3 regions of the Streptomyces sp. NPDC023838 genome follow, and region 3 is predicted to be linked to each of the others. Evidence: riboswitches for the same ligand, from Rfam matches in the RefSeq annotation. Region 3 holds a riboswitch; each other region holds the start of a gene.
What was found. A riboswitch is a leader RNA that binds a small molecule or an ion and turns the genes downstream of it on or off. The one in region 3 is predicted to bind thiamine pyrophosphate.
Positions count from the first base shown of each region.

Region 1: another riboswitch for thiamine pyrophosphate. It lies ahead of AB0G17_RS35630 (thiamine ABC transporter substrate-binding protein); the one in region 3 lies ahead of thiO (glycine oxidase ThiO).
Region 2: another riboswitch for thiamine pyrophosphate. It lies ahead of thiC (phosphomethylpyrimidine synthase ThiC); the one in region 3 lies ahead of thiO (glycine oxidase ThiO).

Region 1 is NZ_JBFAAD010000057.1:49-10,268, reverse strand. Features, by position in the region: gene AB0G17_RS35665 (M23 family metallopeptidase) at 1-34, opposite strand, end outside; gene rpsB (30S ribosomal protein S2) at 323-1,234, shown strand; gene tsf (translation elongation factor Ts) at 1,366-2,202, shown strand; gene pyrH (UMP kinase) at 2,372-3,151, shown strand; gene frr (ribosome recycling factor) at 3,270-3,827, shown strand; gene AB0G17_RS35640 (phosphatidate cytidylyltransferase) at 3,827-4,951, shown strand; gene rlmN (23S rRNA (adenine(2503)-C(2))-methyltransferase RlmN) at 5,055-6,161, shown strand; TPP riboswitch at 6,179-6,288, shown strand; gene AB0G17_RS35630 (thiamine ABC transporter substrate-binding protein) at 6,370-7,464, shown strand; gene AB0G17_RS35625 (iron ABC transporter permease) at 7,518-9,128, shown strand; gene AB0G17_RS35620 (ABC transporter ATP-binding protein) at 9,128-10,168, shown strand.
Region 2 is NZ_JBFAAD010000003.1:199,760-209,979, forward strand. Features, by position in the region: gene AB0G17_RS05190 (cytochrome ubiquinol oxidase subunit I) at 1-497, opposite strand, end outside; gene AB0G17_RS05195 (cyclophilin-like fold protein) at 775-1,200, shown strand; gene hisC (histidinol-phosphate transaminase) at 1,197-2,276, opposite strand; partial or broken gene AB0G17_RS05205 (LacI family DNA-binding transcriptional regulator) at 2,680-3,786, shown strand; gene AB0G17_RS05210 (metallophosphoesterase) at 4,034-5,191, shown strand; gene AB0G17_RS05215 (hypothetical protein) at 5,364-6,212, shown strand; gene thiC (phosphomethylpyrimidine synthase ThiC) at 6,420-8,198, opposite strand; TPP riboswitch at 8,191-8,325, opposite strand; gene AB0G17_RS05225 (YibE/F family protein) at 8,397-9,731, shown strand; gene AB0G17_RS05230 (SsgA family sporulation/cell division regulator) at 9,739-10,173, opposite strand.
Region 3 is NZ_JBFAAD010000055.1:20,813-31,032, forward strand. Features, by position in the region: gene AB0G17_RS35410 (class II 3-deoxy-7-phosphoheptulonate synthase) at 1-1,003, shown strand, start outside; gene AB0G17_RS35415 ((2Fe-2S)-binding protein) at 1,163-1,411, shown strand; gene bfr (bacterioferritin) at 1,452-1,931, opposite strand; gene AB0G17_RS35425 (sulfite oxidase-like oxidoreductase) at 2,086-2,718, shown strand; gene AB0G17_RS35430 (DUF4396 domain-containing protein) at 2,741-3,388, opposite strand; gene AB0G17_RS35435 (deoxyribonuclease IV) at 3,470-4,321, opposite strand; gene pknB (Stk1 family PASTA domain-containing Ser/Thr kinase) at 4,330-6,306, opposite strand; gene AB0G17_RS35445 (thiazole synthase) at 6,550-7,344, opposite strand; gene thiS (sulfur carrier protein ThiS) at 7,348-7,590, opposite strand; gene thiO (glycine oxidase ThiO) at 7,587-8,783, opposite strand; TPP riboswitch at 8,781-8,894, opposite strand; gene AB0G17_RS35460 (FAD-dependent oxidoreductase) at 8,958-10,178, shown strand.

The sequences.
Region 1 (10,220 bases), on a different contig from region 3:
CCGTCGCCAGTAGCCAGAGCAGTGTGCGGTGCATGCGGGAAATGATCCCGGGACGCGGGGATTCGCGATGATCATGGGCCGGGGCTGTGGACAACGGGCTCGTTGTGGACAGTGGCGTCACCCGGCACGGTGAGGGTCCCGTACACTTCTTGTGGCGATCCGGGTCACCGGGTCGACTTCGCACGCCCCGCCGGTGGTCCAGACCATCGGCCGCGCCTCTCGGTCCTTCACCTGTCAACGGTGTGGGGCACGGCGCATCGGGGCGTCAGGCGCGGCAGCCGCCCGGCAGCCGCGATAACCGAGTACCTCAAGGAGTACGGCCATGGCCGTCGTCACGATGCGGGAGCTGCTGGAAAGCGGCGTCCACTTCGGTCACCAGACCCGTCGCTGGAACCCGAAGATGAAGCGCTTCATCTTCACCGAGCGCAACGGCATCTACATCATCGACCTGCTCCAGTCGCTGTCGTACATCGACCGCGCCTACGAGTTCGTCAAGGAGACCGTCGCGCACGGCGGCTCCATCATGTTCGTCGGTACGAAGAAGCAGGCTCAGGAAGCCATCGCGGAGCAGGCGACGCGCGTGGGCATGCCCTACGTGAACCAGCGCTGGCTCGGCGGCATGCTGACCAACTTCTCCACCGTCTACAAGCGTCTGCAGCGCCTCAAGGAGCTCGAGCAGATCGACTTCGAGGACGTCGCGGCCTCGGGTCTCACCAAGAAGGAGCTCCTGGTCCTCTCGCGCGAGAAGGCCAAGCTGGAGAAGACCCTCGGTGGTATCCGCGAGATGTCGAAGGTTCCCAGCGCCGTCTGGATCGTCGACACCAAGAAGGAGCACATCGCCGTCGGTGAGGCGCGCAAGCTCCACATCCCGGTCGTCGCGATCCTCGACACGAACTGTGACCCCGACGAGGTCGACTACAAGATCCCGGGCAACGACGACGCGATCCGTTCCGTCACCCTGCTCACCCGCGTGATCGCCGACGCCGTCGCCGAGGGCCTCATCGCCCGTTCCGGCGTCGCCACCGGTGACTCGAAGCCGGGCGAGAAGGCCGCCGGCGAGCCGCTCGCCGAGTGGGAGCGCGACCTGCTCGAGGGCGACAAGAAGGCCGACGAGGCCGAGGCCCCCGCCGCCGAGGCCGCTCCGGCCGCCGAGGCCGAGGCCGAGAAGCCGGCCGAGGACGCTGCGGAGGCTCCGGCCGCCGAGGCCCCGGCCGCGGACGCCGAGCAGGCCTGACCTTCACGGTCTTCGCTGCGGCGGTGACGGCGGGGGCGCACGTTGTGCCCCCGCCGTCATCCCGTAGCCCCGTAGATCTTCCGTAGATCTTTCAGACTTCGAGTCAGACTTCGAGAGAGAAACACAGACTCATGGCGAACTACACCGCCGCTGACGTCAAGAAGCTCCGTGAGCTCACCGGCGCCGGCATGATGGACTGCAAGAAGGCGCTGGACGAGGCCGAGGGCAACGTCGACAAGGCCGTCGAGGCGCTGCGCATCAAGGGCCAGAAGGGCGTCGCCAAGCGCGAGGGCCGTTCCGCCGAGAACGGCGCGGTCGTCTCCCTCCTCGCCGAGGACAACACCTCCGGTGTCCTCCTCGAGCTGAAGTGCGAGACGGACTTCGTCGCCAAGGGTGACAAGTTCCAGGCCACCGCCGCCGCGCTCGCCGCGCACGTCGCCAAGACCTCCCCGGCCGACCTGGAGGCGCTGCTCGCCTCCGAGATCGAGGCCGGCAAGACCGTCCAGGCGTACGTCGACGAGGCCAACGCCAACCTCGGCGAGAAGATCGTCCTGGACCGCTTCGCGCAGTACGCCGACGGCTTCGTCTTCGCGTACATGCACCGCACCATGCCCGACCTGCCGCCGCAGATCGGTGTCCTGGTCGAGCTGGACAAGGCCGACGCCGACGTCGCCAAGGGCATCGCCCAGCACATCGCCGCGTTCGCGCCGAAGTGGCTGTCCCGCGAGGACGTCCCGGCCGAGGTCGTCGAGACCGAGCGCCGTGTCGCCGAGGAGACCACGCGCGCCGAGGGCAAGCCCGAGGCCGCGCTGCCGAAGATCGTCGAGGGTCGCGTCAACGGCTTCTTCAAGGACGCCACGCTCCTTGGCCAGCCGTACGCGCTCGACAACAAGAAGTCGGTCCAGAAGGTTCTGGACGAGGCCGGTGTCACCCTGAAGCGCTTCACGCGCATCAAGGTCGGCATCTGAGTCCGTCCGGCGATCGACGGAAGACCCGGCTGGGACCAGCTAGGGTCTGAGGCAGTCGTCGTTCGCGCTCGCGACGGACGACCGCAGATCTGACGAGGAGGCCATTGCCGCTCAGGGACACAGCACCCACCGGCAATGGCCTTCTTCGTATGTGTACGAGGAGATCCCCATGAATCAGGGCGCGGACGCCGCCACTCAGGCTGACCACAAGCGCGACGACGGCAAGGTGACCGGGCGCTTCATGCTGAAGCTCTCCGGTGAGGCGTTCGCCGGCGGAGGGGGTCTCGGCGTGGACCCCGACGTCGTGCACGCCATGGCCCGCGAGATCGCCAATGTCGTACGGGACGGCGCGCAGATCGCCGTCGTCATCGGCGGCGGCAACTTCTTCCGCGGAGCCGAGCTCCAGCAGCGCGGCATGGACCGGGCGCGCTCCGACTACATGGGCATGCTCGGCACGGTCATGAACTGCCTCGCTCTCCAGGACTTCCTGGAGAAGGAGGGCATCGACTCCCGGGTCCAGACGGCCATCACGATGGGCCAGGTCGCGGAGCCGTACATCCCGCTGCGCGCCGTGCGCCACCTGGAGAAGGGACGCGTCGTCATCTTCGGCGCGGGCATGGGCATGCCGTACTTCTCCACCGACACCACGGCCGCCCAGCGCGCCCTGGAGATCGACGCCGAGGCCATGCTGATGGGCAAGAACGGGGTGGACGGGGTCTACGACTCCGACCCCCGCGTCAACCCGGACGCCGTGAAGTTCGACGCGCTGGAGTACGGCGAGGTCATCACCCGCGACCTGAAGGTGGCGGACATGACGGCCATCACCCTCTGCCGCGACAACAACCTCCCCATCCTGGTCTTCGAACTGCTCGCCGAGGGCAATATCGCGCGCGCGGTCAAGGGTGAGAAGATCGGCACGCTCGTGAGCGACCAGGGCACCCGGGCCTGACCGGGGGATGGACAATCCCCTGACGGTCGGACACCGTGCAGGGAAAGACGCGGGTTACGCAGGGCCGTTGAGCACCCGACGGAACTCCCGGCCCACTCAAGACATGCAGGAGCAAGTGGTGATCGAAGAAATCCTCCTCGAAGCCGAGGAGAAGATGGAGAAGGCCGTCGTGGTCGCCAAGGAGGACTTCGCCGCGATTCGCACCGGCCGTGCGCACCCGGCGATGTTCAACAAGATCGTGGCCGACTACTACGGTGCGCTGACGCCGATCAACCAGCTGGCCTCGTTCTCGGTGCCCGAGCCGCGCATGGCCGTGGTGACCCCGTTCGACAAGAGCGCGCTGCGCAACATCGAGCAGGCGATCCGCGACTCGGACCTGGGCGTCAACCCGAGCAACGACGGCTCCATCATCCGGGTGACGTTCCCGGAGCTGACGGAGGAGCGCCGCCGGGACTACATCAAGGTCGCCCGGACCAAGGCCGAGGACTCCAAGGTGTCGATCCGCTCCGTGCGCCGCAAGGCCAAGGACGCCCTCGACAAGCTGGTCAAGGACAAGGAGACCGGCGAGGACGAGGTCCGCCGTGCGGAGAAGGAGCTCGACGACACCACCGCGAAGTACGTCGCGCAGGTGGACGAGCTGCTCAAGCACAAGGAAGCAGAGCTGCTAGAGGTCTGATGAACGACTCTTCCTGGGGGGCTCCGCCGCGACCCGAGCACTGGGGGCCACCCGACCAGGGGCCTTCCCAGGAGGTGCCTTCGGCGGGGGCTGCCTACGATGCGTATGACGCCCCGTCCCGTACGCAGCCGATGCCCGTCGTGCACCACACGGGCAGAGAAGCCGCCGCAGACCTTGAAGAACGTGACCGGGGGGCCGCTCGGGTGAGCGGTCCCCTGTTCCGCGAAGAGACGCCGCAGGAGCCCATGCCCAGCTCGGTACCACCTTCGACTCCGCCGCAGCCGCAGCGGCCCGCGCAGCCGGAGAAGAAGCGGGCGGGGCGCGACCTGCGGGCCGCGATAGGGGTCGGCGTCGGGCTCGGCGCGGTGATCCTGGCCTCGCTGTTCGTCGTCAAGGCCGTCTTCGTCGGCGTGATCGCCGTGGCGGTCGTCGTCGGCCTGTGGGAGCTCACCTCCCGGCTCGACGAGCGCAAGGGCGTCAAGGCGCCGCTGGTGCCGCTCGCGGTGGGCGGCGCGGCGATGGTCGTCGCCGGCTACGCGCGCGGTGCCGAGGGCGCCTGGGTGGCGATGGCGCTGACCTCGCTGGCGGTGTTGGTGTGGCGGATGACAGAGAAGCCCGAGGGTTATCTGAAAGATGTCACCGCCGGTGTCTTCGCGGCGTTCTACGTGCCGTTCCTGGCGACGTTCGTGGCGATGATGCTGAGTGCCGACGACGGGCCGTGGCGGGTCTTCGTCTTCCTGCTGCTGACCGTGGTCAGCGACACCGGCGCGTACGCGATCGGCTGGCGCTTCGGCAAGACCAAGCTGGCGCCGCGCATCAGCCCCGGCAAGACCCGTGAGGGCCTGGCCGGTGCGGTGACGTTCGCGATGGTGGCGGGGGCGCTGTGCATGCACTTCCTCATCGACGACGGCCAGTGGTGGCAGGGCCTGCTGCTCGGCCTCGCGGTCGCGGTGAGCGCCACGCTCGGCGACCTCGGCGAGTCGATGATCAAGCGGGACCTGGGCATCAAGGACATGGGCACGCTGCTGCCCGGCCACGGCGGCATCATGGACCGCCTGGACTCCCTGCTGCCCACGGCACCGGTGGTGTGGCTGCTGCTGGTGATCTTCGTCGGTGGTGGCTGACCGACCGTTCCACCAGGCGCTGACCTGCTGTTTCAGCGGTCGGGGGCTCGTTGTCCACAGGGCGGCGGGCCCCTTTCCGTATGTCTGCGACACTGGTAACACCATGCCGAAGCCCGGAGAACTCACTTTCGTCGCCCCCCGCGGAGCCAAGAAGCCGCCGCGGCACCTCGCCGACCTCTCGCCCGCCGAGCGGAAAGAGGCTGTCGCCGCGATCGGCGAGAAGCCGTTCCGCGCCAAGCAGCTCTCGCAGCACTACTTCGCGCGGTACGCGCACGACCCGGCCCAGTGGACCGACATCCCCGCGGGCGCGCGCGTCCGGCTCCAGGAGGAGCTGCTGCCGGACCTGATGTCGGTGGTGCGGCACATCTCGTGCGACGACGACACCACCCGCAAGACGCTGTGGCGGCTGCACGACGGGACGCTCGTGGAGTCGGTCCTGATGCGCTACCCCGACCGGGTGACGATGTGCATCTCCTCGCAGGCCGGCTGCGGCATGAACTGCCCGTTCTGCGCGACCGGCCAGGCGGGCCTGGACCGCAACCTGTCGACCGCCGAGATCGTGCACCAGATCGTCGACGGCATGCGCGCGCTGCGCGACGGCGAGGTCCCCGGCGGCCCGGCGCGCCTGTCGAACATCGTCTTCATGGGCATGGGCGAGCCGCTCGCCAACTACAAGCGGGTCGTGGGCGCCATCCGCCGCCTCACCGACCCCGAGCCCGACGGGCTGGGCCTGTCCCAGCGCGGCATCACCGTCTCCACCGTCGGCCTGGTCCCCGCCATGCACCGCTTCGCCGACGAGGGCTTCAAGTGCCGCCTCGCCGTGTCGCTGCACGCGCCGGACGACGAGCTGCGCGACACCCTGGTCCCGGTCAACACCCGCTGGAAGGTCCGCGAGGTCCTGGACGCGGCGTGGGAGTACGCGGAGAAGTCGGGCAGGCGCATCTCGATCGAGTACGCGCTGATCCGCGACATCAACGACCAGGCCTGGCGCGGTGACCTGCTCGGCCGCCTCCTCAAGGGCAAGCGCGTCCACGTCAACCTGATCCCGCTGAACCCGACGCCGGGCTCGAAGTGGACCGCCTCGCGCCCCGAGGACGAGAAGGCGTTCGTCGAGGCCATCGCGGCCCACGGAGTGCCGGTCACCGTCCGGGACACCCGTGGCCAGGAGATCGACGGAGCGTGCGGACAGCTCGCCGCGACCGAGAGGTAGTCTGGGCTCGAAATTGCATATTCCGACAGGGGAGCGCCACAGCGCTGAGAGTGCGACACCGTCAGGTCGCAGACCCTCTGAACCTCGCCCAGGTCATTCTGGGTAGGAAGTTCGGTCATCACTCAAGCTGTTGCGCCCTGCTCGCACGACCCGCCGTCGTACGGGCAGGGCCGCGTCTCTTCCTGGTCACACCAGGAGGATCACCACCATGCGCAGTACCAAGAAGATGGCGGCCGGCGCGCTCGCCGCCGCCCTCGGGGTCAGTACGCTCGCCGCGTGCGGCGGCAAGGACGAGGGCGCCAAGTCCGACGGCGGCACCAAGTCCAAGACCGTCACGCTGGTCAGCCACGACTCGTTCGCCGCCTCCGACGCGGTGCTCAAGGAGTTCACCGCGCAGACCGGCTACACCGTCAAGGTCCTCAAGAGCGGCGACGCGGGCGCGGCCCTCAACCAGGAGATCCTCACCAAGGGCTCCCCGCGCGGCGACGTCTTCTTCGGCGTCGACAACACCCTGCTCTCGCGCGCCCTCGACAACGGGATCTTCACCCCGTACGAGGCGAAGGGCCTCGCCGCCGTCCCCGCGGCCGTCCAGCTCGACAAGGGCAAGCACCGGGTCACGCCGATCGACACCGGCGACATCTGCGTCAACTACGACAAGAAGTACTTCGCGGACAAGAAGCTCACCCCGCCGAGCTCCTTCGCCGACCTGATCAAGCCCGAGTACAAGAACCTGCTGGTCACCGAGAACGCGGCGACCTCCTCGCCGGGCCTGGGCTTCCTGCTCGGCAGCGCCGCCCAGTACGGCGACGAGGGCTGGCAGGACTACTGGAAGAAGCTCAAGGACAACGGCGTCAAGGTCGTCGACGGCTGGGAGCAGGCCTACAACCAGGACTTCTCCGGCTCGGCCGGCGGCAAGAAGGCCAAGGGGGAGCGCCCGCTGGTCGTCTCCTACGCCTCCAGCCCGCCCGTCGAGGTCCTGTACGCCAAGCCGCAGCCCACCGAGGCCCCCACCGGGGTCGCCACCGGCACCTGCTTCCGCCAGACCGAGTTCGCGGGGCTCCTCAAGGGCGCCAGGAACGAGGCGGGCGGCAAGGCGCTCCTCGACTTCCTGATCTCCAAGAAGTTCCAGGAGGACATGCCGCTCAACATGTTCGTGAACCCGGTGCTGGGGGACGCCAAGCTGCCCGAGCTGTTCACCAAGTTCGGCGCCACGGTCACCGAGACGCACGACGTCGCTCCGGAGAAGATCTCCAAGAACCGTGAGCAGTGGGTCAAGACGTGGTCCTCGCTCGTGCTGAAGTAAGCCGCACGCCCCGCGCGAAGAAGGCGCGCGCGAACGCGGTGCGGCTCGGCCTGATGGCCCTGCCGCTCGCGTTCTTCGCGCTCTTCTTCGCCTGGCCCGTGGCCGCGATCGTCGGCCGCGGGCTGCGCGTCGACGGCGTCTGGCACCTCGGCCGGATCGGCGAGGTGATCACCGAGCCGGACATCGGGCACGTGCTGTGGTTCACCACCTGGCAGGCGCTCGCCTCCACCGCGCTCACGCTGCTGATCGCGCTCCCCGGCGCGTATGTCTTCGCGCGCTTCGACTTCCCCGGCCGGCACCTGCTGAGGGCCGTCGTCACGGTCCCCTTCGTGCTGCCCACGGTCGTCGTCGGCACCGCCTTCCTCGCGCTGCTCGGCCGGGGCGGGCTGCTGGACGAGCTGTGGGGCGTACGCCTGGACACCACGGTGTGGGCGATCCTGCTGGCGCACGTCTTCTTCAACTACGCCGTCGTCGTACGGACCGTCGGCGGCCTGTGGGCCCAGCTCGACCCGCGCCAGGAGGAGGCCGCCCGGGTCCTCGGCGCCTCACGGTTCGCGGCCTGGCGCACGGTGACCCTGCCCGCGCTCGGCCCGGCCGTCGCGGCCGCCGCGCTGATGGTCTTCCTCTTCACCTTCACCTCCTTCGGCGTCGTCCAGATCCTCGGCGGCCCGACCTTCTCCACACTCGAAGTGGAGATCTACCGCCAGACCGCCCAGCTCCTCGACCTGCCGACCGCGGCGGTCCTGACCATCGTCCAGTTCGCCGCGGTCGGCGCGGTCCTGGCCGTGCACGCCTGGACGGTACGGCGGCGCGAGAGCGCCCTGAAGCTGGTCGATCCCGCGCGGACGGCCCGGCGCCCGCGCGGCGCGGGCCAGTGGACGCTGCTCGCGGCGGTGCTCGCCGTGGTGGTCGTGCTGATCCTGCTGCCGCTGGGCGTGCTGGTCGCCCGCTCCCTGGACACTCCCGACGGCTATGGCTTCGGCTACTTCCGCTCCCTCCAGTCGGTGGGGCAGGGCGGCACGTTCCTGGTGCCGCCGCTGGAGGCGGTGTGGAACTCCGTGCAGTACGCGCTCGCCGCGACCGGGATCGCGCTGGCCATCGGGGGACTCGCCGCCGCGGCCCTCACCCGGCGCGGAGGACGCCTGGTCAGAGGCTTCGACGCGCTCCTGATGCTGCCGCTGGGAGTGTCGGCGGTGACGGTCGGCTTCGGCTTCCTGATCACCCTGGACCGGCCGCCGCTGGACCTGCGCACCTCCTGGATCCTGGTGCCGCTGGCCCAGGCGCTGGTGGGCGTGCCGTTCGTCGTACGGACCATGCTTCCCGTACTGCGCGCGGTCGACGGGCGGCTGCGCGAGGCGGCCGCCGTGCTCGGCGCGTCCCCGCTCCGCGTGTGGCGGGAGGTGGACCTGCCGCTGGTGCGGCGGGCGCTGCTGATCGCGGCGGGGTTCGCGTTCGCCGTCTCGCTCGGTGAGTTCGGCGCGACCGTGTTCATCGCCCGCCCCGACCGCCCCACCCTGCCGGTCGCGGTGGCCCGCCTGCTCGGCCGGGCCGGGGACCTCAACTACGGCCAGGCGATGGCGCTCAGCACGATCCTGATGGTGGTGTGCGCGGCGTCCCTGCTCCTCCTCGAACGTATTCGCACAGACCGGACCGGAGAATTCTGATGCTGAAGCTCGACGGGGTGACGGTCCGGTTCGGCGAGCGGGCCGCGCTCGACGCGGTCGACCTGGAGGTCGCCGAGCACGAGACGGTGTGCGTGCTCGGGCCGAGCGGCAGCGGCAAGTCCACGCTGCTGCGGGTGGTCGCGGGGCTCCAGCCGGTCGACGCGGGGCGGGTACTGCTCGGCGGCGCCGACCAGGGCGGGGTGCCGGTGCACCGCCGGGGCGTCGGCCTGATGTTCCAGGACCACCAGCTGTTCCCGCAGCGGGACGTGGCCGGGAACGTGTCGTTCGGCCTGCGCATGCGCGGTGTTCCGCGCGCCCGGCAGGCCGACCGCGTCGCGGAGTTGCTGGAGCTCGTGGGGCTGCCGGGGGCCGGGCGGCGGGCGGTGGCGTCGCTCTCCGGCGGCGAGCAGCAGCGCGTCGCCCTCGCGCGGGCGCTGGCCCCCGAGCCGCGACTGCTGATGCTCGACGAGCCGCTGGGGCAGCTGGACCGTACGCTGCGGGAGCGGCTGGTGGTCGAACTGCGTTCCCTGTTCGGCCGGTTGGGTACGACGGTGCTGGCCGTGACGCACGACCAGGGCGAGGCGTTCGCGCTCGCCGACCGGGTCGTGGTGATGCGGGACGGCCGCATCGCGCAGACCGGTACGCCGCTCGACGTCTGGCAGCGGCCGGCCTCCGAGTTCGTGGCGCGCTTCCTCGGGTTCGAGAACGTGGTGGCGGCGACGGTGTCGGGGTCGGTGGCGTCCACGGAGTGGGGGAAGGTGCCGGTGCCGGCGGGCTCGGCGCAGGGTGCGGTACGTCTTCTGGTCCGGCCCGCGGGGGTCCGGCTGCTTCCGGTGGACGAGGGGCTGCGGTGCGAGGTGGAGGCCCGGACGTTCCGGGGCAACCACGTCGCGCTGCGCCTGCGGCCGCGGTCCGGGGCGGTTCTGGAGGCGGAGTGCGGGTTGCGGGACGCGCCGGGGGTGGGGGAGTTGGTGGGGGTGGGGTTTGTCGGGGCGGACGTGGTGGTCCTGGGGGTGAGCCCCTCCCCGCCCCTTCCCTAAACCCTCCGGGGGTGGGGGGTGGGCCGAGGTGGTCTCGCGGGGGGGGGGGGCC
Region 2 (10,220 bases), on a different contig from region 3:
GTGGCCTTGTTGAGCTTGTAGCCGACCGGGTGCTGCATCCAGGAGTTGGCGGCCAGGATGAAGTACGCGGAGAGGATGGTGCCGATCGAGACCATCCAGATGCAGGCGAGGTGGATCTTCTGCGGCAGCTTGTCCCAGCCGAAGATCCACAGCCCGATGAAGGTGGACTCGAAGAAGAAGGCGATGAGCGCCTCGAAGGCGAGCGGGGCGCCGAAGACGTCACCCACGAAGCGCGAGTAGTCGGACCAGTTCATGCCGAACTGGAACTCCTGGACGATGCCGGTGACCACGCCCATCGCGATGTTGATCAGGAAGAGCTTGCCCCAGAACTTCGTCGCCTTGAGGTACTTCTGGTTCTCCGTCCGCATCCACGCGGTCTGCAGGCCGGCCGTGAGCGCGGCGAGCGAGATCGTGAGGGGGACGAAGAGGAAGTGGTAGACGGTGGTGATGCCGAACTGCCAGCGCGCCAGTGTCTCCGGCGCCAGAGCCAGATTCACAACGTCATCTCCTTACATCGCCGTGATCACAGCGGCAGGTTGCCCCTCCGAACCCACTGATTAAGGGACGAAGCGGGATGCGCTTGTGAACGCGTTCACATTCACAAGCATTATGTCGCACATGCTTCCGGGATCTTTAAGCGGGGGGTCCCCCTGCGCCAGGGTGAGCCACGGAGGACGCCGTGAGCGACCTCTGGCCACTTTGGGCGCGGGCGCTGGCGACGCCTTTTGAGACGCCCTTCCCCGCTGGCTTCAACATATTGTTGAATTTCAGCCTATGCAGATACGGATCTCCTGGCCCACCGGGCAGCTCACCGCCACCCTCGACGAAACCCCCACAAGCGCGGCGCTCGCGGGGGCTCTCCCGATCATCTCCACCGCCCGGACCTGGGGCGAGGAGGTCTACTTCGAGACTCCGGTCTCCCCCGTGCTGGAGTCGGACGCGCGCGAGGTGGTGGAGCCGGGCACGGTCGCGTTCTGGACCGAGGGCGACGCACTGGCGCTGCCCTACGGCCCGACGCCGGTCTCGCGCGGCGACGAGTGCCGCCTGGCGAGCGCGTGCAACGTCGTCGGCCGGATCGACGGGGACCCGCGGCTGCTCGCCACGGTCCGCACCGGCGACCGGATCCGGGTGGACCGCCTCCGAGACCCGGCCCAGGGCTGTCGCGGGGCCGCCGAACCGGCGGCGACGGACAGGCCCTAGTTCCCCTTGCGGAAGCCCTCGGCCACCTTGAGGAAGAGGTCATTCGCCTCGGTCTCGCCGATCGTCACCCGCACGCCCTCGCCCGCGAACGGCCGGACGACGACGCCCGCCGCCTCACAGGCCTGCGCGAACTCGACCGTCCGCTCGCCCAGGCGCAGCCAGACGAAGTTCGCCTGCGTCTCCGGCACGGTCCAGCCCTGGCCGACCAGCCCGCCGTGCACCCGCTCGCGCTCGCACACCAACGAGCCGACACGCCCGAGCAGTTCGTCCTCGGCGCGCAGGGAGGCGACCGCCGCGTCCTGGGCGAGCTGGCTGACGCCGAAGGGGACGGCCGTCTTGCGCAGCGCCGCCGCCACCGGCTCGTGGGCGACGGCGAAGCCGATCCGGAGCCCGGCGAGTCCGTACGCCTTGGAGAAGGTGCGCAGCACCGCCACGTTCGGGCGGTCGCGGTAGATCTCCAGCCCGTCCGGCACGTCGGCGTCGCGGACGAATTCCTTGTACGCCTCGTCCAGGACCACCAGCACATCCGAGGGCACCCGGTCGAGGAATCGTTCCAGCTCCGCCCGGCGGACCACGGTGCCGGTCGGGTTGTTCGGGTTGCAGACGAAGATCAGCCGGGTCCGTTCGGTGATCGCCTCGGCCATGGCGTCCAGGTCGTGGACATCGCCGGAGGTCAGCGGCACCTTGACAGACGTCGCTCCACTGATCTGGGTGATGATCGGGTACGCCTCGAAGGAGCGCCAGGCGTAGATGACCTCGTCACCGGGGCCGGAGGTGGCTTGAAGCAGCTGCTGGGCGACGCCGACCGAGCCCGTGCCCGTGGCGAGGTGGGAGAGCGGCACGCCGAAGCGGTCGGCCAGCTCGTTCATCAGACCGGTGCAGCCCATGTCCGGGTAGCGGTTGAAGCTCCCGGCGGCGGCGATGGCACTCTCCATCACCCCCGGCAGCGGCGGGTACGGGTTCTCGTTGGAGGACAGCTTGTACGCGACGGGGCCGCCGGCCGCCGCAGGCTTGCCGGGCTTGTAGGTGGGGATGCCGTCCAGCTCGGCGCGCAGCTTGGGGCTCGTCTCGCTCACCGCAGGTCCTCCTCGACCGTTCCGTCCGTACGAATACTGCTCACCTTATGAGGATTCGGCGTCCCTGCGAAGGGCCACGGGCTTCCTCCGGGGGCGGCCGCTCCGGCCCGCCCGGACCTGGGGAACGTGAGCGCGCGGGAGGGGGAGCGCTCCCTGCCAGAGCCGTGCGCCGGTGGCTTGCGCCGTGGCGCGCGTCCCTCGTGCAGGTGAGTTGAGACCTCTTCGAAACATCGGGCATTCGGCAGCCGCCCACCGATCGACAACCGCCACCACAACGCGACTGCCTCTAACTTCCATGGAAATCAAGGCCATTAGGCACTAATGATCATGCAGAAACGTGCCTGTCAACGCGTGCATATGCACCCGGTCCAACTGTCTCGCCTCGCCCTACTATCGGCTCGCCATGACAGCAGCAGGGAAGCACCAGGTGAGCCGGTCGACCGGTCGCCGGCTGGGGCGGGCGGGCATTCGGGACGTGGCCGCCGCCGCCGGTGTCTCCATCACGACCGTCTCCGACGCGCTCAACGGCAAGGGCCGGCTCCCCGACGCCACCCGCCGCCACGTCCGCGAGGTCGCAGACCGGCTGGGCTATCGCCCATCCGCAGCGGCCCGCACGCTCCGTACCGGCAAGTCCGGCTTGATCGGCCTGACCGTGACGACCTACGGGGATGAACCTTTCACCTTCACCGAGTTCGCCTATTTCGCCGAGATGGCGAGGGCCGCGACGTCCGCGGCGCTCGCCCGCGGCTACGCCCTCGTCATTCTGCCCGCCACCTCACGCCGCAGCCCCGCGGACGTCTGGTCGAACGTCGCCCTCGACGGCACCGTCGTGATCGACCCCTCCGACCAGGACCCCGTCGTCACCGAACTGGTCCGTCAGGGGCTGCCGGTGGTCTCCGACGGCCGCCCGGCGGGTTCACTGCCGGTGACCGCCTGGGTCGACAACGACCACGAGGCCGCCGTACTCGAACTGCTCGACCATCTCGCAGCCGCCGGCGCCCGCCGGATCGGCCTCCTCACCGGCACCACCACCGACACCTATACCCGGCTCTCCACCGAGGCGTATCTGCGCTGGTGCGAGCGGGTCGGGCAGGACCCGGTCTACGAGTCCTACCCGGCCCACGACCCGTGCGCGGGCGCCGTCGCGGCCGACCGGCTGCTCGCCCGCCCGGACCGGCCCGACGCCGTGTACGGACTGTTCGACCCCAACGGCACCGATCTGCTGGCGGCCGCCCGCAGATACGGACTGCGGGTACCCGAGGACCTGCTGCTCGTCTGCTGCAGCGAGTCCACCGTGTACGCGACCACCGAACCGCCCATCACCACCCTCTCGCTCAAGCCTCGGCGCATCGGCACGGCCGTGGTCCAACTGCTCATCGACGCCATCGAGGGCATCGACCACGGTCACCCGATCGAGCAGGTGATACCGACCGAACTCATCGTCCGTACGTCGTCGCAGCGCCGGTCGCCGCGGACGACGGTCAGCCCCCCGCGCTCCCCCGTCGCGGAACCCCGCAGGGGGCTCGGCCAGGACCCGAACGTGCCGGACAGGAGCCCCGACAGCGATGCGGACAAGGACTAGACCAACACATTGGGGACATAACAACCGGTGAACCACGACCGCGCCCGGATTCACCACCCCTGGTGCGTCACACAGCACGAGCCTCATTCCTATGATGGGCGAACGACACCACGGATCCCCGCCCGACCAGGGGGGTCCCACGGTGTACGGCGGCGCGACGGTGGTGGAGGGGTCGATGACTCAGGGGGCCGGTCAGGGACCCGAGCGGACGGAGACGTTGCGTGACTTCCGGGTGCCTCCGTACGCGCAGGCTCCCGCGCATTCCGCGCAGGTCCCGCCGCCGCCCCCACCCGTCGAGATGCCTCCACCGGCGCAGCCGCACCCTCCCGCGGCCGTGCACCCGGCGGAGGCGTTTCCCGCGGACATCCACCCGGGGAACGCCTTTCCGGACGACGAGCCGCCCGAGGGCTACACCCCGACGGCACGCGACCTCCCGGTGATCAACCGGGGGGACACCGTGCAGGTCCGGGTGGAGAGCGACCCCGCCCCGGCCCCGGCGCCCCTGCCGGACGGCCTCGGCCCGCTCTTCGTCGTGGGCGACGTCCACGGTTACCTCGATGAACTCCTGGCCGCGCTCCGCGAGCAGGGGCTGATCGACGTCGACGGGAACTGGGCCGCGGGCAATGCCCGCCTCTGGTTCCTCGGTGACTTCACCGACCGCGGACCCGACGGCATCGGCGTCATCGACCTGGTGATGCGGCTGTCCGCCGAGGCCGCGGCCGCCGGCGGCTACTGCAAGGCCCTCATGGGCAACCACGAGCTGCTCCTGATCGGCGCCAAGCGCTTCGGCGACACCCCGGTCAACTCCGGTGCGGGAACCGCCACCTTCCAGGCCGCCTGGCTGCTCAACGGCGGCCAGAAGGCCGACATGGACCGCCTCCAGGACGTCCATCTGCAGTGGATGTCCCGCCTCGACGCGATCGAGGAGGAGGACGGGCATCTGCTGATGCACTCCGACACCACCGCGTACCTGGAGTACGGCGACTCCATCGAGGCCGTGAACGACACCGTGCACGCGCTGCTCACCCGCAACGACGCCGACGAATGCTGGGACCTGTTCCGGAAGTTCACCAAGCGCTTCGCCTTCCGCGACGAGTCGGGCCCGCAGGCCGCGCGTGAGCTGCTCTCGGCGTACGGCGGGCAGCGGGTGGTCCACGGACACAGCCCGATCCCCTACCTCCTGGGCGAAGTGGGCACCGAAGACGGCGAGGAAGACTCCCGTCCGGTCGTGGAGGGACCGCATGTGTACGCGGACGGCCTCGCCATCGCGATGGACGGCGGGGTGACCATGGCCGGAAAACTGCTGGTCGTGCAGTTGCCTCTGCATGACTGACGCGTAATCGGGAAAGCACCGGCTCGGGCGGTGGCAAGGTGATTTCGGAAACACCCTGTCACCCCGTGCCGTAACCGCTCTACCATCGGCTTATCCGTAGCAGGCTCTCCTCCGTTTCCGCCCGATTGCCCGTTCATCAGGCGGGCTTTCCGGCCCTACGGAGCATCGGGGGATGCACATGAACAGCGCTCCGCACCTGCTGACCGAGGACCGCCCGGAGTTCGAGCGGATCCTCGACGACGCACTGCGCACCGCGCCCGACCGGCCCGAGCTGGCCGGTGTAGGAGTACGGCTCAACACCGAGCAGTTGCGCACGATGGTGCTCAACGCCGGTGCTCTCGTGTCGGCGGCCGCGGCGGCCGAGTACGACCACTACGTCAAGGCGCGCGAGGAGCTGCGTGCGCCCTCCACCCCCGCGCTCACATCGGAACGCGGCTCGGTGATGACGGCTCCGGTGATCGACAGCCCGGATTCCACCTCGGGTGCGGGCGTCGGCGCGGTCGTCGCCGTGTTGGCGCCCGTCCTCGCCGGGACCGCCGCCGCGATCTTCCTGTTGGTGGGCTACATCCTGAAGATGCTCAACCCACAGCCCGCCTTCGCCGACACTTTACTGACGGCCGGCTGGTTCTTCGGCGCACTCACCGCGGCCGCGATACTCGCCGCCGCGATCAGTCTCCTGCTCACCGCGATCCGCAACGGCTCCACTCAGGTCGTCGCCGAGCCCGAGGAGGGCGAGGTGGGCGACGAGAGAGCGCAGGAGGTCTCCCGGGCACGGGAGGCCTGGCGCCACGCCCTGGTGGAGCGGGGTATCTACCCGTTCCTGCGTGAGGCGCTGGCCGCCCCGGGCGCCGGTCCGGGCGTGCCCAGACGCCGCCCGACGGGCCGGATGCCGAGCCTCGGCTACGACCGGCCCGACTTCGACAGCCCGGGCGACCCGTCGACGACGGGGACCCGGCCCAGCTTCACCAGCCCGGACTTCACCAGTCCCGACTTCGGGGGGCCCGAACACCCGCCGGAGTAAACGGAGTCGGGGCGCGCCCGTTTCACGTGAAACCACCCGGAACCGTCAGGAGCCGACCGGGAAATCAGCGTCACCTTCGTTTCACGTGAAACCACGGCCACGCAGAGCCGCACACAGCTGCGCGTGTTTCACGTGAAACAGAGGTCCTTGCCCCGTTTCACGTGAAACAGGGCTCGCCGTTTCACGTGAAACATCGGGGCTCGTACGTCACTCCGCGATCGGCAGATAGACGCGGTTGCCCGCCTCGGCGAACTCCTTGGACTTCTCCGCCATTCCGGCTTCGATGTCCGTCGCCGCCAGGTCCCCGCCGTGCTCGCGCCGGATGTCCTGCGAGATCTTCATCGAACAGAACTTCGGCCCGCACATCGAGCAGAAGTGAGCGGTCTTCGCCGGCTCGGCGGGCAGCGTCTCGTCGTGGAACTCCCGCGCGGTGTCCGGGTCGAGGGCCAGATTGAACTGGTCCTCCCAGCGGAACTCGAAGCGGGCGTCCGAGAGCGCGTCGTCCCACTCCTGGGCGCCCGGGTGCCCCTTGGCGAGGTCCGCCGCGTGAGCCGCGATCTTGTACGTGATGACGCCCGTCTTCACGTCGTCGCGGTTCGGCAGACCCAGGTGCTCCTTGGGCGTGACGTAGCAGAGCATCGCCGTGCCCCACCAGGCGATCATCGCCGCGCCGATGCCGGAGGTGATGTGGTCGTACGCCGGGGCGACGTCGGTCGTCAGCGGGCCGAGCGTGTAGAACGGCGCCTCCTCGCAGATCTCCTGCTGGAGGTCGATGTTCTCCTTGATCTTGTGCATCGGGACGTGCCCCGGGCCCTCGATCATCGTCTGGACGTTGTGGCGCTTGGCGATCGTGTTGAGCTCACCGAGGGTGCGCAGCTCGGCGAACTGCGCCTCGTCGTTGGCGTCCGCGATCGAACCCGGGCGCAGGCCGTCACCCAGGGAGTACGTCACGTCGTACGCCGCGAGGATCTCGCAGAGCTCCTCGAAGTTCTCGTACAGGAACGACTCCTTGTGGTGCGCGAGGCACCAGGCGGCCATGATCGAGCCACCGCGGGAGACGATGCCGGTCTTGCGGCGGGCGGTGAGCGGCACGTACCGCAGGAGCACCCCCGCGTGGACCGTCATGTAGTCGACGCCCTGCTCGGCCTGCTCGATGACCGTGTCCTTGTAGATGTCCCAGGTCAGCTCCTCGGCGCGGCCGTCGACCTTCTCCAGCGCCTGGTAGAGCGGCACGGTGCCGATCGGGACGGGGGAGTTGCGCAGCACCCACTCACGGGTGGTGTGGATGTTGCGGCCGGTGGAGAGGTCCATGACCGTGTCGGCGCCCCAGCGGGTGGCCCAGGTCATCTTGTCGACCTCCTCCTCGATGGAGGAGGTGACGGCGGAGTTGCCGATGTTGGCGTTGACCTTCACCAGGAACCGCTTGCCAATGATCATCGGCTCGATCTCGGGGTGGTTGACGTTGGCGGGCAGCACGGCGCGCCCGGCCGCGATCTCCTCGCGCACGACCTCGGGGGAGACGTTCTCGCGGATCGCGACGTACTCCATCTCCGGGGTGATCTCGCCCCGGCGGGCGTAGGCGAGCTGGGTGACGGCCTGGCCGTCACGGCCCCGGCGCGGCTGGCGCGGGCGGCCCGGGAACACCGCGTCGAGGTTCTTCAGGCCGCCGCGCGGCGAAGTGTGCTTGATGCCGTCGTCCTCGGGGCGGACGGGGCGGCCCGCGTACTCCTCGGTGTCGCCGCGCGCGATGATCCAGTTCTCCCGGAGCGGGGCGAGTCCCCGGCGGACGTCCGTCTCGATGTTCGGGTCCGTGTACGGCCCGGACGTGTCGTACAGCGTGACGTCCTTGCCGTTGGTGAGGTGCACCTGGCGGACCGGCACCCGGAGGTCGGGACGCGAGCCCTCGACGTATCCCTTGTGCCAGCCGATGGACTTCCCGGCCTCGTTCTGGTTCGAGGCAGGCGTGCGTGCGTCCTGAATGGTCATGAGACCTACTCCCTACGCCGGCATTACCCGGTAACAGGTTCGGCGGTCGGCGCAGCCGCTTCCGTACGGTTCGTACGGCTTTCAGCGCCCTCTCAGCCCGGTGCTCCGAGCTCCCGCGTGTGCAAAGGTGTCACCACGCTAGCGCCATTTCCAGCGCGCTGAACAGAGGGCCCCCGCCGTTCTTGCGATGATCGGGCGGTGACGTCAGCAGAGCAGCCCCCCGAAGACGCCCACGGACACCCGCACGGCCAGGGCCATGGACACACCCACAGCCACGGCCCCGCGGCGCCCGTCTCGAAGCACCTGCGCAAGGTGATCGCCGCCGTGCTGATCCCGTTCTCGGTGGCGGTCGTGGTCGGCCTGGCCGTCCTGTGGCCCGGCGGGACGCCCTCGCACCAGCGCACCGGGGTCGGCTTCGACCGCCAGACCCAGCAGGCGAAGGTGGTCGCCCTCCAGAAGGTCGACTGCAAGACGGTCAACGCCGGCCAGACCCCGCCGACCGGCGACACCTCGACTCCCGAGGGCCAGGAGGCCAAGCGCTCCCAGCAGGGCCAGTGCGCCAAGGCGACCATCGAGGTCACCAGCGGCAAGGAGAAGGGCCGCACGTTCACGGAGATCGTCCAGCCGGATGCCCCGCGCCAACTGCACAAGGGGCAGGGCGTGATCGTCGCGTACGCCCCCGACGCCCCGCACGACCTGCAGTATTCGGTGACCGATGTGAACCGGCGGCTCCCGATGGCGCTGCTCGCGGGCATCTTCGCGCTCGCGGTCGTGGTCGTCGGGCGGCTGCGCGGGGTGATGGCGCTCGTCGCGTTGGTCGTGTCGTTCGCCGTGCTGACGCTCTTCATCCTTCCCGCGATCCTCCAGGGCTCGAATCCGCTGCTGGTCGCGGTGGTCGGGTCGAGCGCGATCATGCTGATCGCGCTGTACATGTGCCACGGCTTGTCGGCGCGCACCTCGGTCGCCGTGCTCGGCACGCTGGTCTCACTCGTCCTGATCGGGCTGCTCGGGTCGCTCTTCATCGGCTGGGCCTCGCTGACCGGCAACACCGACGACAACACCGGCCTGATCCACGGGCTCTACCCGAACATCGACATGTCCGGCCTGCTGCTGGCCGGCGTGATCATCGGATCGCTCGGTGTGCTCGACGATGTGACGGTCACCCAGACGTCGGCGGTCTGGGAGCTCCACGAGGCCAACCCGACGATGGGCCCGCGCGGGCTGTACCGGGCGGGCATCCGGATCGGCCGCGACCACATCGCGTCGGTGGTCAACACCCTGGTCCTGGCGTACGCGGGCGCGGCGCTCCCGCTGTTGCTGCTGTTCTCGATCGCACAGAGCAGCGTGGGGACGGTGGCCAACAGCGAGCTGGTCGCCGAGGAGATCGTCCGGACGCTGGTGGGCTCGATCGGCCTGGTGGCCTCGGTGCCGGTGACCACCGCCCTGGCGGCGCTGGTGGTCTCGGCCGACCGCCCAGCCGCCGGGGCCCGCGGTCCGGTGCGGGGCGGACGCGGCCGGCGCCGCAAGAAGTAGGCGGCGCTCAGCCCGCGTTCTGCTCCTCGGCCAGGATCCGCCCCAGCGCCTCGTCCAGATGTCCGTCGAAGTCGCCGAACGCGCGCTCCTGTCCCAGCGGTACGAGCCTGTCGGTGCGGTCGAGGAAGGCCACCAGCGGGCCCGCCCCGGCCCGGAAGAGCGCCCGTTCGCCGGAGACCTGGAGGCGGATGTGGACGTCGCCGAGCTCCTCGGGGCGGGAGGGCGCGATGTGCACATCCCCGTCACCGGTGGGGGTGTTGATGCCGTCGAGCAGCAGTTCCCGCCCGAACGTCCAGGTCACGGGTTCGTCCCCGGGAAGGTGGAAGGTCATGCGGACCGCGTACGGATCGTCGGCGCGGTACGCGAGCTCCACCGGGATCCTGAAGGAGAGCTCCTCGGAGACGAGGAAGCTCATCATGACCTCTGCCAGGACCTCACGCATCACGTACCCCGCTGTAGCTGAAATGGCCAGGAATGATCCCCCTGGCC
Region 3 (10,220 bases):
GTACTCGAAGCCGCGCTCCAAGGGCACCGAGACCCGCGACGGCGTGACCCTGCCGACCTACCGCGGTGACTCGGTCAACGGCTTCGACTTCACCGAGGCCGCCCGCATCCCGGACCCCGAGCGTCTGAAGCGGATGTACCACGCGTCCGCCTCCACGCTCAACCTGGTCCGCGCCTTCACCACCGGCGGCTACGCCGATCTGCGCCAGGTGCACGCCTGGAACCAGGACTTCGTCAAGCAGTCCCCGTCCGGCCAGCGCTACGAGCAGCTGGCCCGTGAGATCGACAACGCGCTGAACTTCATGAAGGCGTGCGGCACCGACCCGGCCGAGTTCAAGGCCGTCGAGTTCTACGCCTCGCACGAGGCGCTGCTGCTCGACTACGAGTCGGCGCTGACCCGGGTCGACTCGCGCACCGGCAAGCTCTACGACACCTCCGGCCACATGGTCTGGGTCGGCGAGCGCACCCGCCAGCTCGACCACGCGCACATCGAGTTCGCCTCCCGGATCAGCAACCCGATCGGGATCAAGCTCGGCCCCACGACCTCGGTCGACGAGGCGCTCACCTACGTGGACCGGCTCGACCCGGACCGCGAGCCGGGCCGGCTGACCTTCATCGTCCGCATGGGCGCCGACAAGGTCCGCGACAAGCTGCCCGAGCTGGTCGAGAAGGTCACCGCCTCCGGCGCGGTCGTCGCCTGGGTCACCGACCCGATGCACGGCAACACCTTCGAGGCGGCCTCCGGCCACAAGACGCGCCGCTTCGACGACGTGCTCGACGAGGTCAAGGGCTTCTTCGAGGTCCACAAGGGCCTGGGCACCCACCCGGGCGGCATCCACGTCGAGCTCACCGGTGACGACGTCACCGAGTGCGTGGGCGGCGGCGACGAGATCTTCGTCGACGACCTGCACCAGCGCTACGAGACGGCCTGCGACCCCCGCCTCAACCGCAGCCAGTCCCTGGACCTGGCCTTCCTGGTCGCCGAGATGTACCGCGACCAGTGAGCGGTGATCAGTAGGTAGCTTCGTACGAGCGGTGGGGCGTGGATCTGTGATCCGCGCCCCACCGGCGTATCCGGGGCTTTTCGTCCTCCCCGACTTTGGGTACGGTTAGGTAAGCCTCACCGAATAGGGGATGGCTCGCCCGACCGTCCTGCCAGGGAGGTGACCCGCGTGTACGTCTGCTCTTGCTTCGGCATCACCGACAAGCAGGTCGAGCAGCACGCGGCCGCCGGCGCCTGCACCCCGCGCCAGATCGCCTCGGCCACCAAGGCCGGCACGGACTGCGGATCGTGTGTGCGCACCATCCAGGGCCTCCTCGGCCGTGGCGCCTGCCCTCGCCGGGAACTGCTGGAGAAGGGCGAGGTCAGCGCGGTGCTCGCCAGCGACCAGGAGCTCGCCGAGGCCGCCTAGGGCCAGATTCGCCGGATAGGCCAGATCCACCGGGCGAGCCCTAGCCCTCCGGCTGCTCGATGAGCTGCGCGATGTACAGCGCCTCGCCGAGCTTCTCGACCAGTTCGAGCTGGGTGTCGAGGTAGTCGATGTGGTGCTCCTCGTCGGCCAGGATCGACTCGAAGATGTTCGCCGAGGTGATGTCGCCCTTGGCTCGCATGACCTCGATGCCGCGCTTGAGGCGGTCGATCGCCTCGACCTCCACCTGCCGGTCCGCCTCGAACATCTCGGTGACCGTCTGCCCGATCCGGACGTGGAAGAGCCGCTGGTAGTTGGGCAGCCCGTCCAGGAACAGGATCCGGTCGGTCAGTACCTCCGCGTGCTTCATCTCGTCGAACGACTCGTGACGCGTGTACTTGGCGAGCTTCGTCCAGCCGAAGTTCTCCTGCATCTTCGCGTGCAGGAAGTACTGGTTGATCGCGGTCAGCTCGGCGGTCAGCTGCTCGTTCAGGAACTCGATGACCTCGGGGTCGCCCTGCATCGCAGAGGCTCCTTCCACACGGGTGAGGGGCAGATTCGCGCGCATCCTCGCACCGCGCGCTGGGAGCGTCCAGTAAGTGCATGCTTAGTAGGAGTTGCCCGAATCGGGACGCTCCTGGTCATGACCACCCCTCGCCGTCTGTCACCATGGAGTCATGGGTCAGCCGGAACGCCCGGAGCAACGGGAAGCAGCGCAGTCGGAGCTTCCCCCCGGGCAGCGGCTCCAGCGTGGCTGGCCGGTCACCCACTACGGCCCGGTCCCCAGGTTCAAGCCCGAGCGGTGGGAGTTCCGCGTCTTCGGGGCGACCGCCGACGGCGACAAGCACTGCTGGAACCACGAGGAGTTCACCGCCCTGCCCTTCGCCACCGTCGTCGCGGATCTTCACTGTGTCACGAAGTTCTCGATGCTGGGGGCCGAATGGGGCGGAGTCCTCGCGCGTACGGTCGCCGAGCTCGCGCCGCCCGCGCCGGACGTCACGCACGTGATGGTCTGGGCCGAGTACGGCTTCAGCTCCAACCTGCGCCTCTCCGACTTCCTCTCGGACCGCACGGTCTTCGCCACCCACAAGGGCGGTGAGCTCCTCACCGCCGAGCACGGCTTCCCGGTACGGCTGGTCGTCCCGCATCTGTACGCCTGGAAGGGCCCGAAGTGGGTCCGCGGCATCGAGTACATGACGGCGGACCGGCGGGGCTTCTGGGAGGAGCGGGGCTACCACAACGTCGGTGACCCCTGGCGGGAGCAGCGCTACTCGTACCAGGAAGAGCCCGGGGACGGCCCCGAGCTCTGAGTCCTGGCGCCCTGCGGCTGCGTCAGTGGTGGTACTGGTGGACCACCGCGTGGCCCTTGCCGCGGCCGATCATCCACTTGTTGACCGGCGTGGTGATCACGAAGGCGAGCGCGAGCGAGACCGCGAGCGAGCCCCAGAACAGCGCCTGCGCGAGCGTCGCGTCCATGGCGGCCGGCCAGAGCGCGATCACTCCGTTGTCGATCAGTTCCATGACGGCGATGGAGAGGGTGTCCGCGGCGAGCGCGACCTTGAAGGCGGTACGGAAGTCGACGCCGGCCCGGGTGATGCCGCGCAGGGTGAGCGAGTAGCCGAAGAAGAAGGCCAGGACGATGGCCAGCACCATCGTCGGCATGTTGCCCCAGCCGAACGCGGTGCCCACGATCATCCCGAGCACTTCGCCGATGGCGCACCCGGTGAGGCAGTGCAGGGTGGCCTGGGCGGCCATGGACCAGCTGACCTTGCCGCCGCCGGGGGCGTGGTGGGCGTGGTGCGCGTGCGCGTCACCGTGCTGCTGGTGCTGCTGGTGCTCGTGGTGACCGGCGTGGTCGGCGTGCTCGTGGTGGCCGCCGTGCTCCGCGTGCTGGCCGTAGCTCTCGTGCTGGCCGTGCCCTTCGTGCGCGCCGTGCTCGTGGTGGCCGTGCTCGGTGTGCGTGTGCGCCTCGTGCTGCATGATCTCCCCCAACGCCGGATGACCGTTCCTGTCGATGACAAGAACGGTATACCCCCTAGGGGTATTCCTCAAGAGGGAAGATCAGCTGCGCAGCGACTTCAGCAGCGCGATGTCCGCCGCCTGTCCTTCCTTCCCGCCGGGCGTCTCGATGATCAGCGGTACGCCGTCGGTCGCCGGGTGCGCGAGCAGCTCGCGGAACGGTTCAGCGCCTATGTGACCGGCGCCGATGTTCATGTGCCGGTCCAGGTGCGAGCCCACGCCCTCCTTGGAGTCGTTGGCGTGGATGAGCTTCAGCCGCCCCTCGCCGACGGTCTCCACCAGCAGGTCCAGGGTCTGCTTCGCCCCGCCGGGCCCGGCCAGGTCGTGCCCGGCCGCGTGGATGTGGCAGGTGTCCAGGCAGACGCCGAGCCTGGGGTGGGCGTCCAGCGCCTCGAAGTACGGGCCGAAGTCCCAGGTCCGCGAGCACAGCGAGGCCCCCTGCCCGGCCGTCGACTCCAGCAGCAGGAACGGGTCGTCGTCGCGCGTCAGCTCGTCCAGGAGCGGCAGCAGCCGCTCCCGTACCTGCGCCAGCGCCTCGGCGCGCGGCCTGCCGCCGGTCGCGGAGCCGGTGTGCACGACCACGCCGAGCGCGCCGATCTCGCGGCCCCGGCGCAGCGAGTGCCGCAGCGACTGGACCGACCGCTCGGCGGTCGCCTCGGTGTGCGAGCCGAAGTTGATCAGATACGGGGCGTGGACGTACGCGGAGACGCCCCCGGCGGCGCACTCCGCGCGGAACTTCTCGTCCTGGGCCGGGTTGCCGGTGGGCGTCGCCCAGCCGCGCGGGTTGGCGACGAAGACCTGCACGGTCTCGGCGCCGATGTCGCGCGCGTAGGCGAGGCCGGTCGTGGCGAGGCCGCCGGCCACGGGGACGTGGCCGCCGATGGGGTTGCGCATGGGGTGGATCAGAGTCCCTTGGTCTTGATGGTGATGGTGGAGCCTTCCGGCGCCTGGTCGCCGGCCTTCACGGACTGGCTGGCGATCTCGTCGCTGAGGAACGGGAAACCGTGATCGACCTTGACCTTGAAACCGGCCTTCTCCAGGTCCTTCTGGGCGTCGTCGGCCTTCTCGCCGGTCACCTTGGGCACGGTGATCATCCGCGGGCCCTTGGAGACGGTGAGCGTGACCGTGTCGCCCTTGGCGAGGCGCGAGCCCTCGGCCGCGGACTGGGCGGCGATGCTGCCCGCCTCCTGCGGCGAGTTGACCTGCTCAGACGCGATCTGCACCTCCAGGCCCTCGTCCTTCAGGGCCGAGGTGGCGTCCTCCACCGAGTCCCCGACGACCCCGGGGACCTCGACCGGGGCGCCCTTGCTGACGACGAGGGCGACCGCGGTGTCCGCGCGGCGCGGGGCGCCCGCGGCCGGGTCGGTGCTGATGACCGAGCCCTGGTCGGTGTCCTCGTTGAACTCCTCGGTGACCGCGCCCGGCGTCAGCCCGGCATCGGCCAGCGCCTTCTTGGCGTCGTCCAGCGGCTTGCCGCCCACGTCCGGGACCTTGACCATCTCCGGGCCGCTGGAGACCACGACGGTCACCGAGGCGTTGCCGCGCACGCGCGCGCCCGTCTCCGGGTCCGTCTGGATCACGGTGCCGCGCTTGACGGTGTCGCTGTAGCGTCGCTCGACCTTCTTCACCGACAGGCCCGCGTCCGTGAGCCGCTTCTTGGCGGCGCTCTCGCTCTGCCCGATGACGGCGGGGACGTGCGTGAACTGGCCGGAGTTGATGTACCAGACCCCGGCGCCGACCCCCAGCACCAGCAGGACGGCCGCGACGACGGCGATCAGGCCGCGCCGCCCGTTCAGGACGAGGCGGGGCCGTCCGGCACGCGCGCGTGCCGGGGCCGGCGCGGGCGGCGGCAGGGTGAGCCGGCTGGTGCGGTTGACCGGGTCCTGCTCGGCCGGGAGCGGGGCGGCGGCCGCCGTGGGCACGGCGCCCCGGGGCGGCGTCGCCACCGCGCGCGGTATGACGCTCGTACGGTCCTCGGAGCCGGAGGTCCCGGCCGCGGGCGTGGCCTGGGGGGGCACCGCGTCCAGCTGTTCGTCGCTGAGCGCGGCACGGGCCTCGCGGGTCTGCGCGAGCAGGCCCACCGCGTCGTACGGCCGGGCGTCGGGGGTACGGGCGGTGGCCGAGGCCACCAGCTCGTCCAGCTCGACGGCGAGGCCGGGCACGGCGGCGGAGGGCGCGGGCACGCCCTCGTGGAGGTGGGCGTAGAGGATCTGGGCGGCGTTCTCCCCCGAGTGCGGCTTGGCGCCGGTCAGCATCTCGTAGAGCACCACACCGCACGCGTAGACGTCCGCGCGGGTGTCGGCGGTGCCCTGCTCGATCTGCTCGGGGGCGAGGTACGAGACGGTGCCGAGGACGCTGCCAGTGGTGCTGGTGACCGCGTCCACCGCCCGGACCAGGCCGAAGTCGGCGACCTTGACCCGGCCGTCGTCCCCTATCAGCACGTTCTCCGGCTTCATGTCCCGGTGGACGAAACCGGCGCGGTGCGCCGCGCCGAGGGCGGCCAGGACCGGCTCCAGGATGTCGAGCGCGGCCCGGGGCTGGAGGGCGCCGCGCTCGCGCAGCACGTCGCGCAGGGTGCAGCCCGCCACGTACTCCATCGCCAGGTAGACGTACCCGCCGTCGGTGCCCTGGTCGAACACGCCGACCACATTGGGGTGGGCGAGCCGGGCGACGGACTTGGCTTCGCGGATGAACCGCTCCACGAACGAGCCGTCGGCGGCGAGCGCCGGGTGCATCACCTTGAGGGCGAGCACCCGGTCGAGGCGGGTGTCGACGGCCCGGTAGACCGTGGCCATACCGCCGACGGCGATGCGCGCCTCGACGCGGTAGCGGCCGTCGAGCACCTGCCCGACGAGGGGGTCCTGAAGGGTCGTATCCACGCAGGAGAGTCTACGAGCGGTCACCGACAGCCCTCCCGCCCCGGGTGATCCCGGGGCGGGACTGAAGCCGAGCTGTGACGGACGCGGTGGCGTGGGCCCGGTCTTGGTCGCTTTTCGGCTGCGGGCCGGTGGGGGCTTGTCGCGCAGTTCCCCGCGCCCCTGACCCCGTAGGGGCGCGGGGCTGTGACATGTGCGGCTCCGCCGCGTGGGCGCGACCAGCCCCGCTGCCCCGCAAGTGCGCGCTCAGAAGGCCGGGCGCTCCGGGTCCAGTGCGGCGCGGCCCTCCACGGGGGAGGACGCCTGGGCGAAGTGGCGGCGGGGGATGCGGCCCGCCCGGTACGCCAGGCGGCCCGCCTCCACCGCGTACCGCATCGCCTCCGCCATCAGGGCCGGCTCCTGCGCGCGCGTGACGGCCGACGCGAGCATCACCGCCGAGCACCCCAGCTCCATCGCGAGCGCCGCGTCGGAGGCGGTGCCCGCGCCGGCGTCGAGGATGACCGGGACGGTGACCCGATCCACGATCAGCTCGAAGTTGTGCGGGTTGCGGATGCCGAGCCCGGAGCCGATGGGGGAGCCGAGCGGCATGATCGCCGCGCACCCCACGTCCTCCAGCTTCCGGGCGAGCACCGGGTCGTCGTTGGTGTACGGCAGCACCGTGAAACCGTCGTCGACCAGCACCTCCGCCGCGTCCAGGAGCTCGACGGGGTCGGGCAGCAGGGTCCGCTCGTCGGCGACCACCTCCAGCTTGACCCAGTCCGTGCCGAGCGCCTCGCGCGCGAGGCGGGCGGTCAGCACGGCCTCCCCGGCGGTGAAGCAGCCCGCCGTGTTCGGCAGCACGCTGATGTTCAGCTTCTCCAGGACGGACAGGACCGAGCCCTGCACGGTCGGGTCGAGGCGGCGCATCGCGACGGTCGTGAGCTCGGTGCCGGAGGCGGCGAGCGAGCGCTCCAGGACGTCGAGGCTCGGCGCCCCGCCGGTGCCCATGATCAGCCGCGAGGTGAAGGTCGTACCGCCGAGGGTGAACAGGTCGTCGGCCATGGTTCAGCCCCCCTGGACGGCGGTCAGGACCTCGACGCGGTCGCCCGCGCCGAGCGTGGTCGCGGCCCACTGGCCGCGCGGGACCACCGTCTCGTTGACGGCGGCGGCGACCCCGGCGGGCGCGGGCGCCAGAGTGGCGACGAGGACGTCGAGGGTGGTGCCGGGGGCGAGGTCGCGCGCCTCCCCGTTGACGTGGACGGAGACGGTCGTCGAGGAGACGGTCATACGGTCAGGGGAGACGGTCATACGGTCAGCTCCTGCGGTACGGACTCCGCCGGGGCGGAGGTGAAGCGGCGGGGGGTGAAGGGGCGCGCCTCGTCGGGCAGTTCGCCGGTGGCCAGCGCGTGCGCCAGCGCGTCGCCGGTGACGGGGGTGAGCAGCACCCCGTTGCGGTAGTGGCCGGTGGCCAGGTGCAGGCCGGGCAGGGCGGTCGGGCCGAGCAGCGGTGCGTTGTCGGGGGAGCCGGGGCGCAGCCCGGCGCGGGTCTCGGTCAGCGGCAGTTCGGTGATGCCGGGCACCAGTTCGTGCGCGTCGCGCAGCAGCTCGTAGACGCCGCCCGCGGTGACCGTGGTGTCCCAGCCCAGTTCCTCGCTGGTGGCGCCGACGACGAGTTCGCCGTCCGCGCGCGGCACCAGGTAGACGTGGCTGCCGCGGACCACCGCGCGGACGGTGCGGGACAGGAACGGCGCGTACGCGGGCGGCACGGTCAGCCGCAGCACCTGGCCCTTGACCGGGCGCACCGGCGGCCGCAGCTCGTCCGGGACCCCGGCGAGCCAGCCGCTGAGGCTGCCGCCCGCGAGGACGACCTGGTCGGCGGTGAGCTCGGTGCCGTCGGCCAGGACGGCCCCGGTGGCCCGCTCGCGCACCACCGAGAGCCGCTCGGCCCAGCCGCGGTGGAAGACCACCCCGGCCCGCTCGCACGCCGTCAGCAGGGCTCTGGTGAGGCGGCGCGGGTCGATCTGGTGGTCGCCGTCGACCCGCAGACCGCCGCGCACCCCGGGTGCCAGCATCGGCTCCAGGCGGCGGCACTCGCGCCCGGTGAGCCACTGGGAGTCGAGCCCCGAGCGCTGCTGGAGGGCGTGCAGGTCGCGCAGATGGGCGCGGTCGTCGGCGTCCAGGGCGACCGCCAGCGTGCCGCAGGCGCGGTAGCCGGTGCCGAGGCCGCTCGCCTGCTCCAGCTCGGCCACGAAGTCCGGGTAGCGCCGGGCGGAGGCCAGGTTGAGGCCGAGGAGGGTCTCCTCGCCGTAGTGGAGTTCGGTGACGGCGGCGAGCATGCCCGCCGCGACCTGGGCGGCGCCGCCGCCGGGTTCGGGGTCGGCGAGCGCGGTGCGCAAGCCCCGCTGCGCCGCCCGCCAGGCTGTGACGAGGCCGATGATGCCGCCCCCCACCACCAGTACGTCCGACCCGTGGGGAATTACCCCGTTTCGGGATGAATGCATGGGCGTCCAGCCCCTCCCTTCGCCGGCATGACCCGGATCAGGTTCGTACGGTCGGAGGCCGCTGCAGCCTCCCTCTCAGCCCGGTGCGTCCGGGCTCCCGCGAGTGCTTGTACGTGCGTCAGGCTAACGCCTGACCAGATTCCTGACGAACTGTCAGGTGTCTAAGGTGATCGGGTGAGCGAAAACCAGACGCATTCGGAACAGCGGCACGTGGTGGTCGTCGGCGCGGGCATGGCCGGGGTCCAGACCGCGGTGGCCCTGCGCGAACAGGGCTTCCCGGGCCGGATCACCCTCATCGGCGCCGAGCCCCACCAGCCGTACGACCGCCCCCCGCTCTCCAAGGCGGTGCTGCTCGGCAAGGCCGAGGGCTCGGCCTTCGAGGTGGACTTCGAAGGCCTGGGCGTCGACCTGCGCCTGGGCGAGACCGTCACGGACCTACGCGCGCGTGAGCACGAGATCGACACCGCGTCCGGGCCCGTCCCGTACGACGCGCTGGTCATCGCCTCCGGCGCCGAGCCGATCACCCTGCCCGGCATCGAGGACATGCCCGACGTCCATCTGCTGCGCACCCTGGAGGACGCCGGGCGGCTGCGCGCGGTCCTGAGCGCCCAGCGCCGCGTCGTGGTCGTCGGGGCGGGCTGGATCGGGGCCGAGTTCGCCACGGCCGCGCGCGAGGCGGGCTGCGCGGTCACCGTCGTGGAGGCCGCCGACCGGCCGCTGGCGGGCGCGCTGCCCGCCGAGGTCACCGAGCCGATGGCCGGCTGGTACGCGGAGAGCGGCGCCGAACTGCTCACCCACGCGCGCGTGGCGGCCGTCGAGCCGGGAGCCGTCGTCCTGGCCGACGGCCGCCGCCTCCCGGCCGACGCGGTCGTCGTGGGCATCGGCGCCCGGCCCACCACGGACTGGCTGGCGGGCACCGGCATCGAGCGGGGCGCGGAGGGCGCGGTCACGGCGGACGACCGGCTGCGCACCTCGCTGCCGGACGTCTACGCCGTCGGGGACTGCGCCTCCTTCCCTTCGGGAAGGTACGGAGAGCGGCTGCTCATCCACCACTGGGACAACGCGCTGCAGGGGCCGCGCACGGTGGCGGCGGACATCGTGGGCGAGGCGGTGCGGCCGTACGACCCGGTGCCGTACTTCTGGTCCGAGCAGTTCGGCAGGTTCGTGCAGTACGCGGGCCACCACGGCGGCGCCGACCGGCTGTTGTGGCGTGGCGACCCGGCGGGCGCCGCCTGGTCGGTCTGCTGGCTGCGCGACGGCGTGCTCGTCGCCCTCCTGGCCGTCGGCCGACCGCGCGATCTGGCGCAGGGCCGCAAGCTCATCGAAGCAGGTGCGAGGCTGGATCCGGTGCGCGCCGCCGACCCGTCCGTCCCCCTCAAGGCGGCAGTCGGCTGAGCTCCGGCTACCGAGTGTCAGTCCGGGATGGCACGCTTGTCC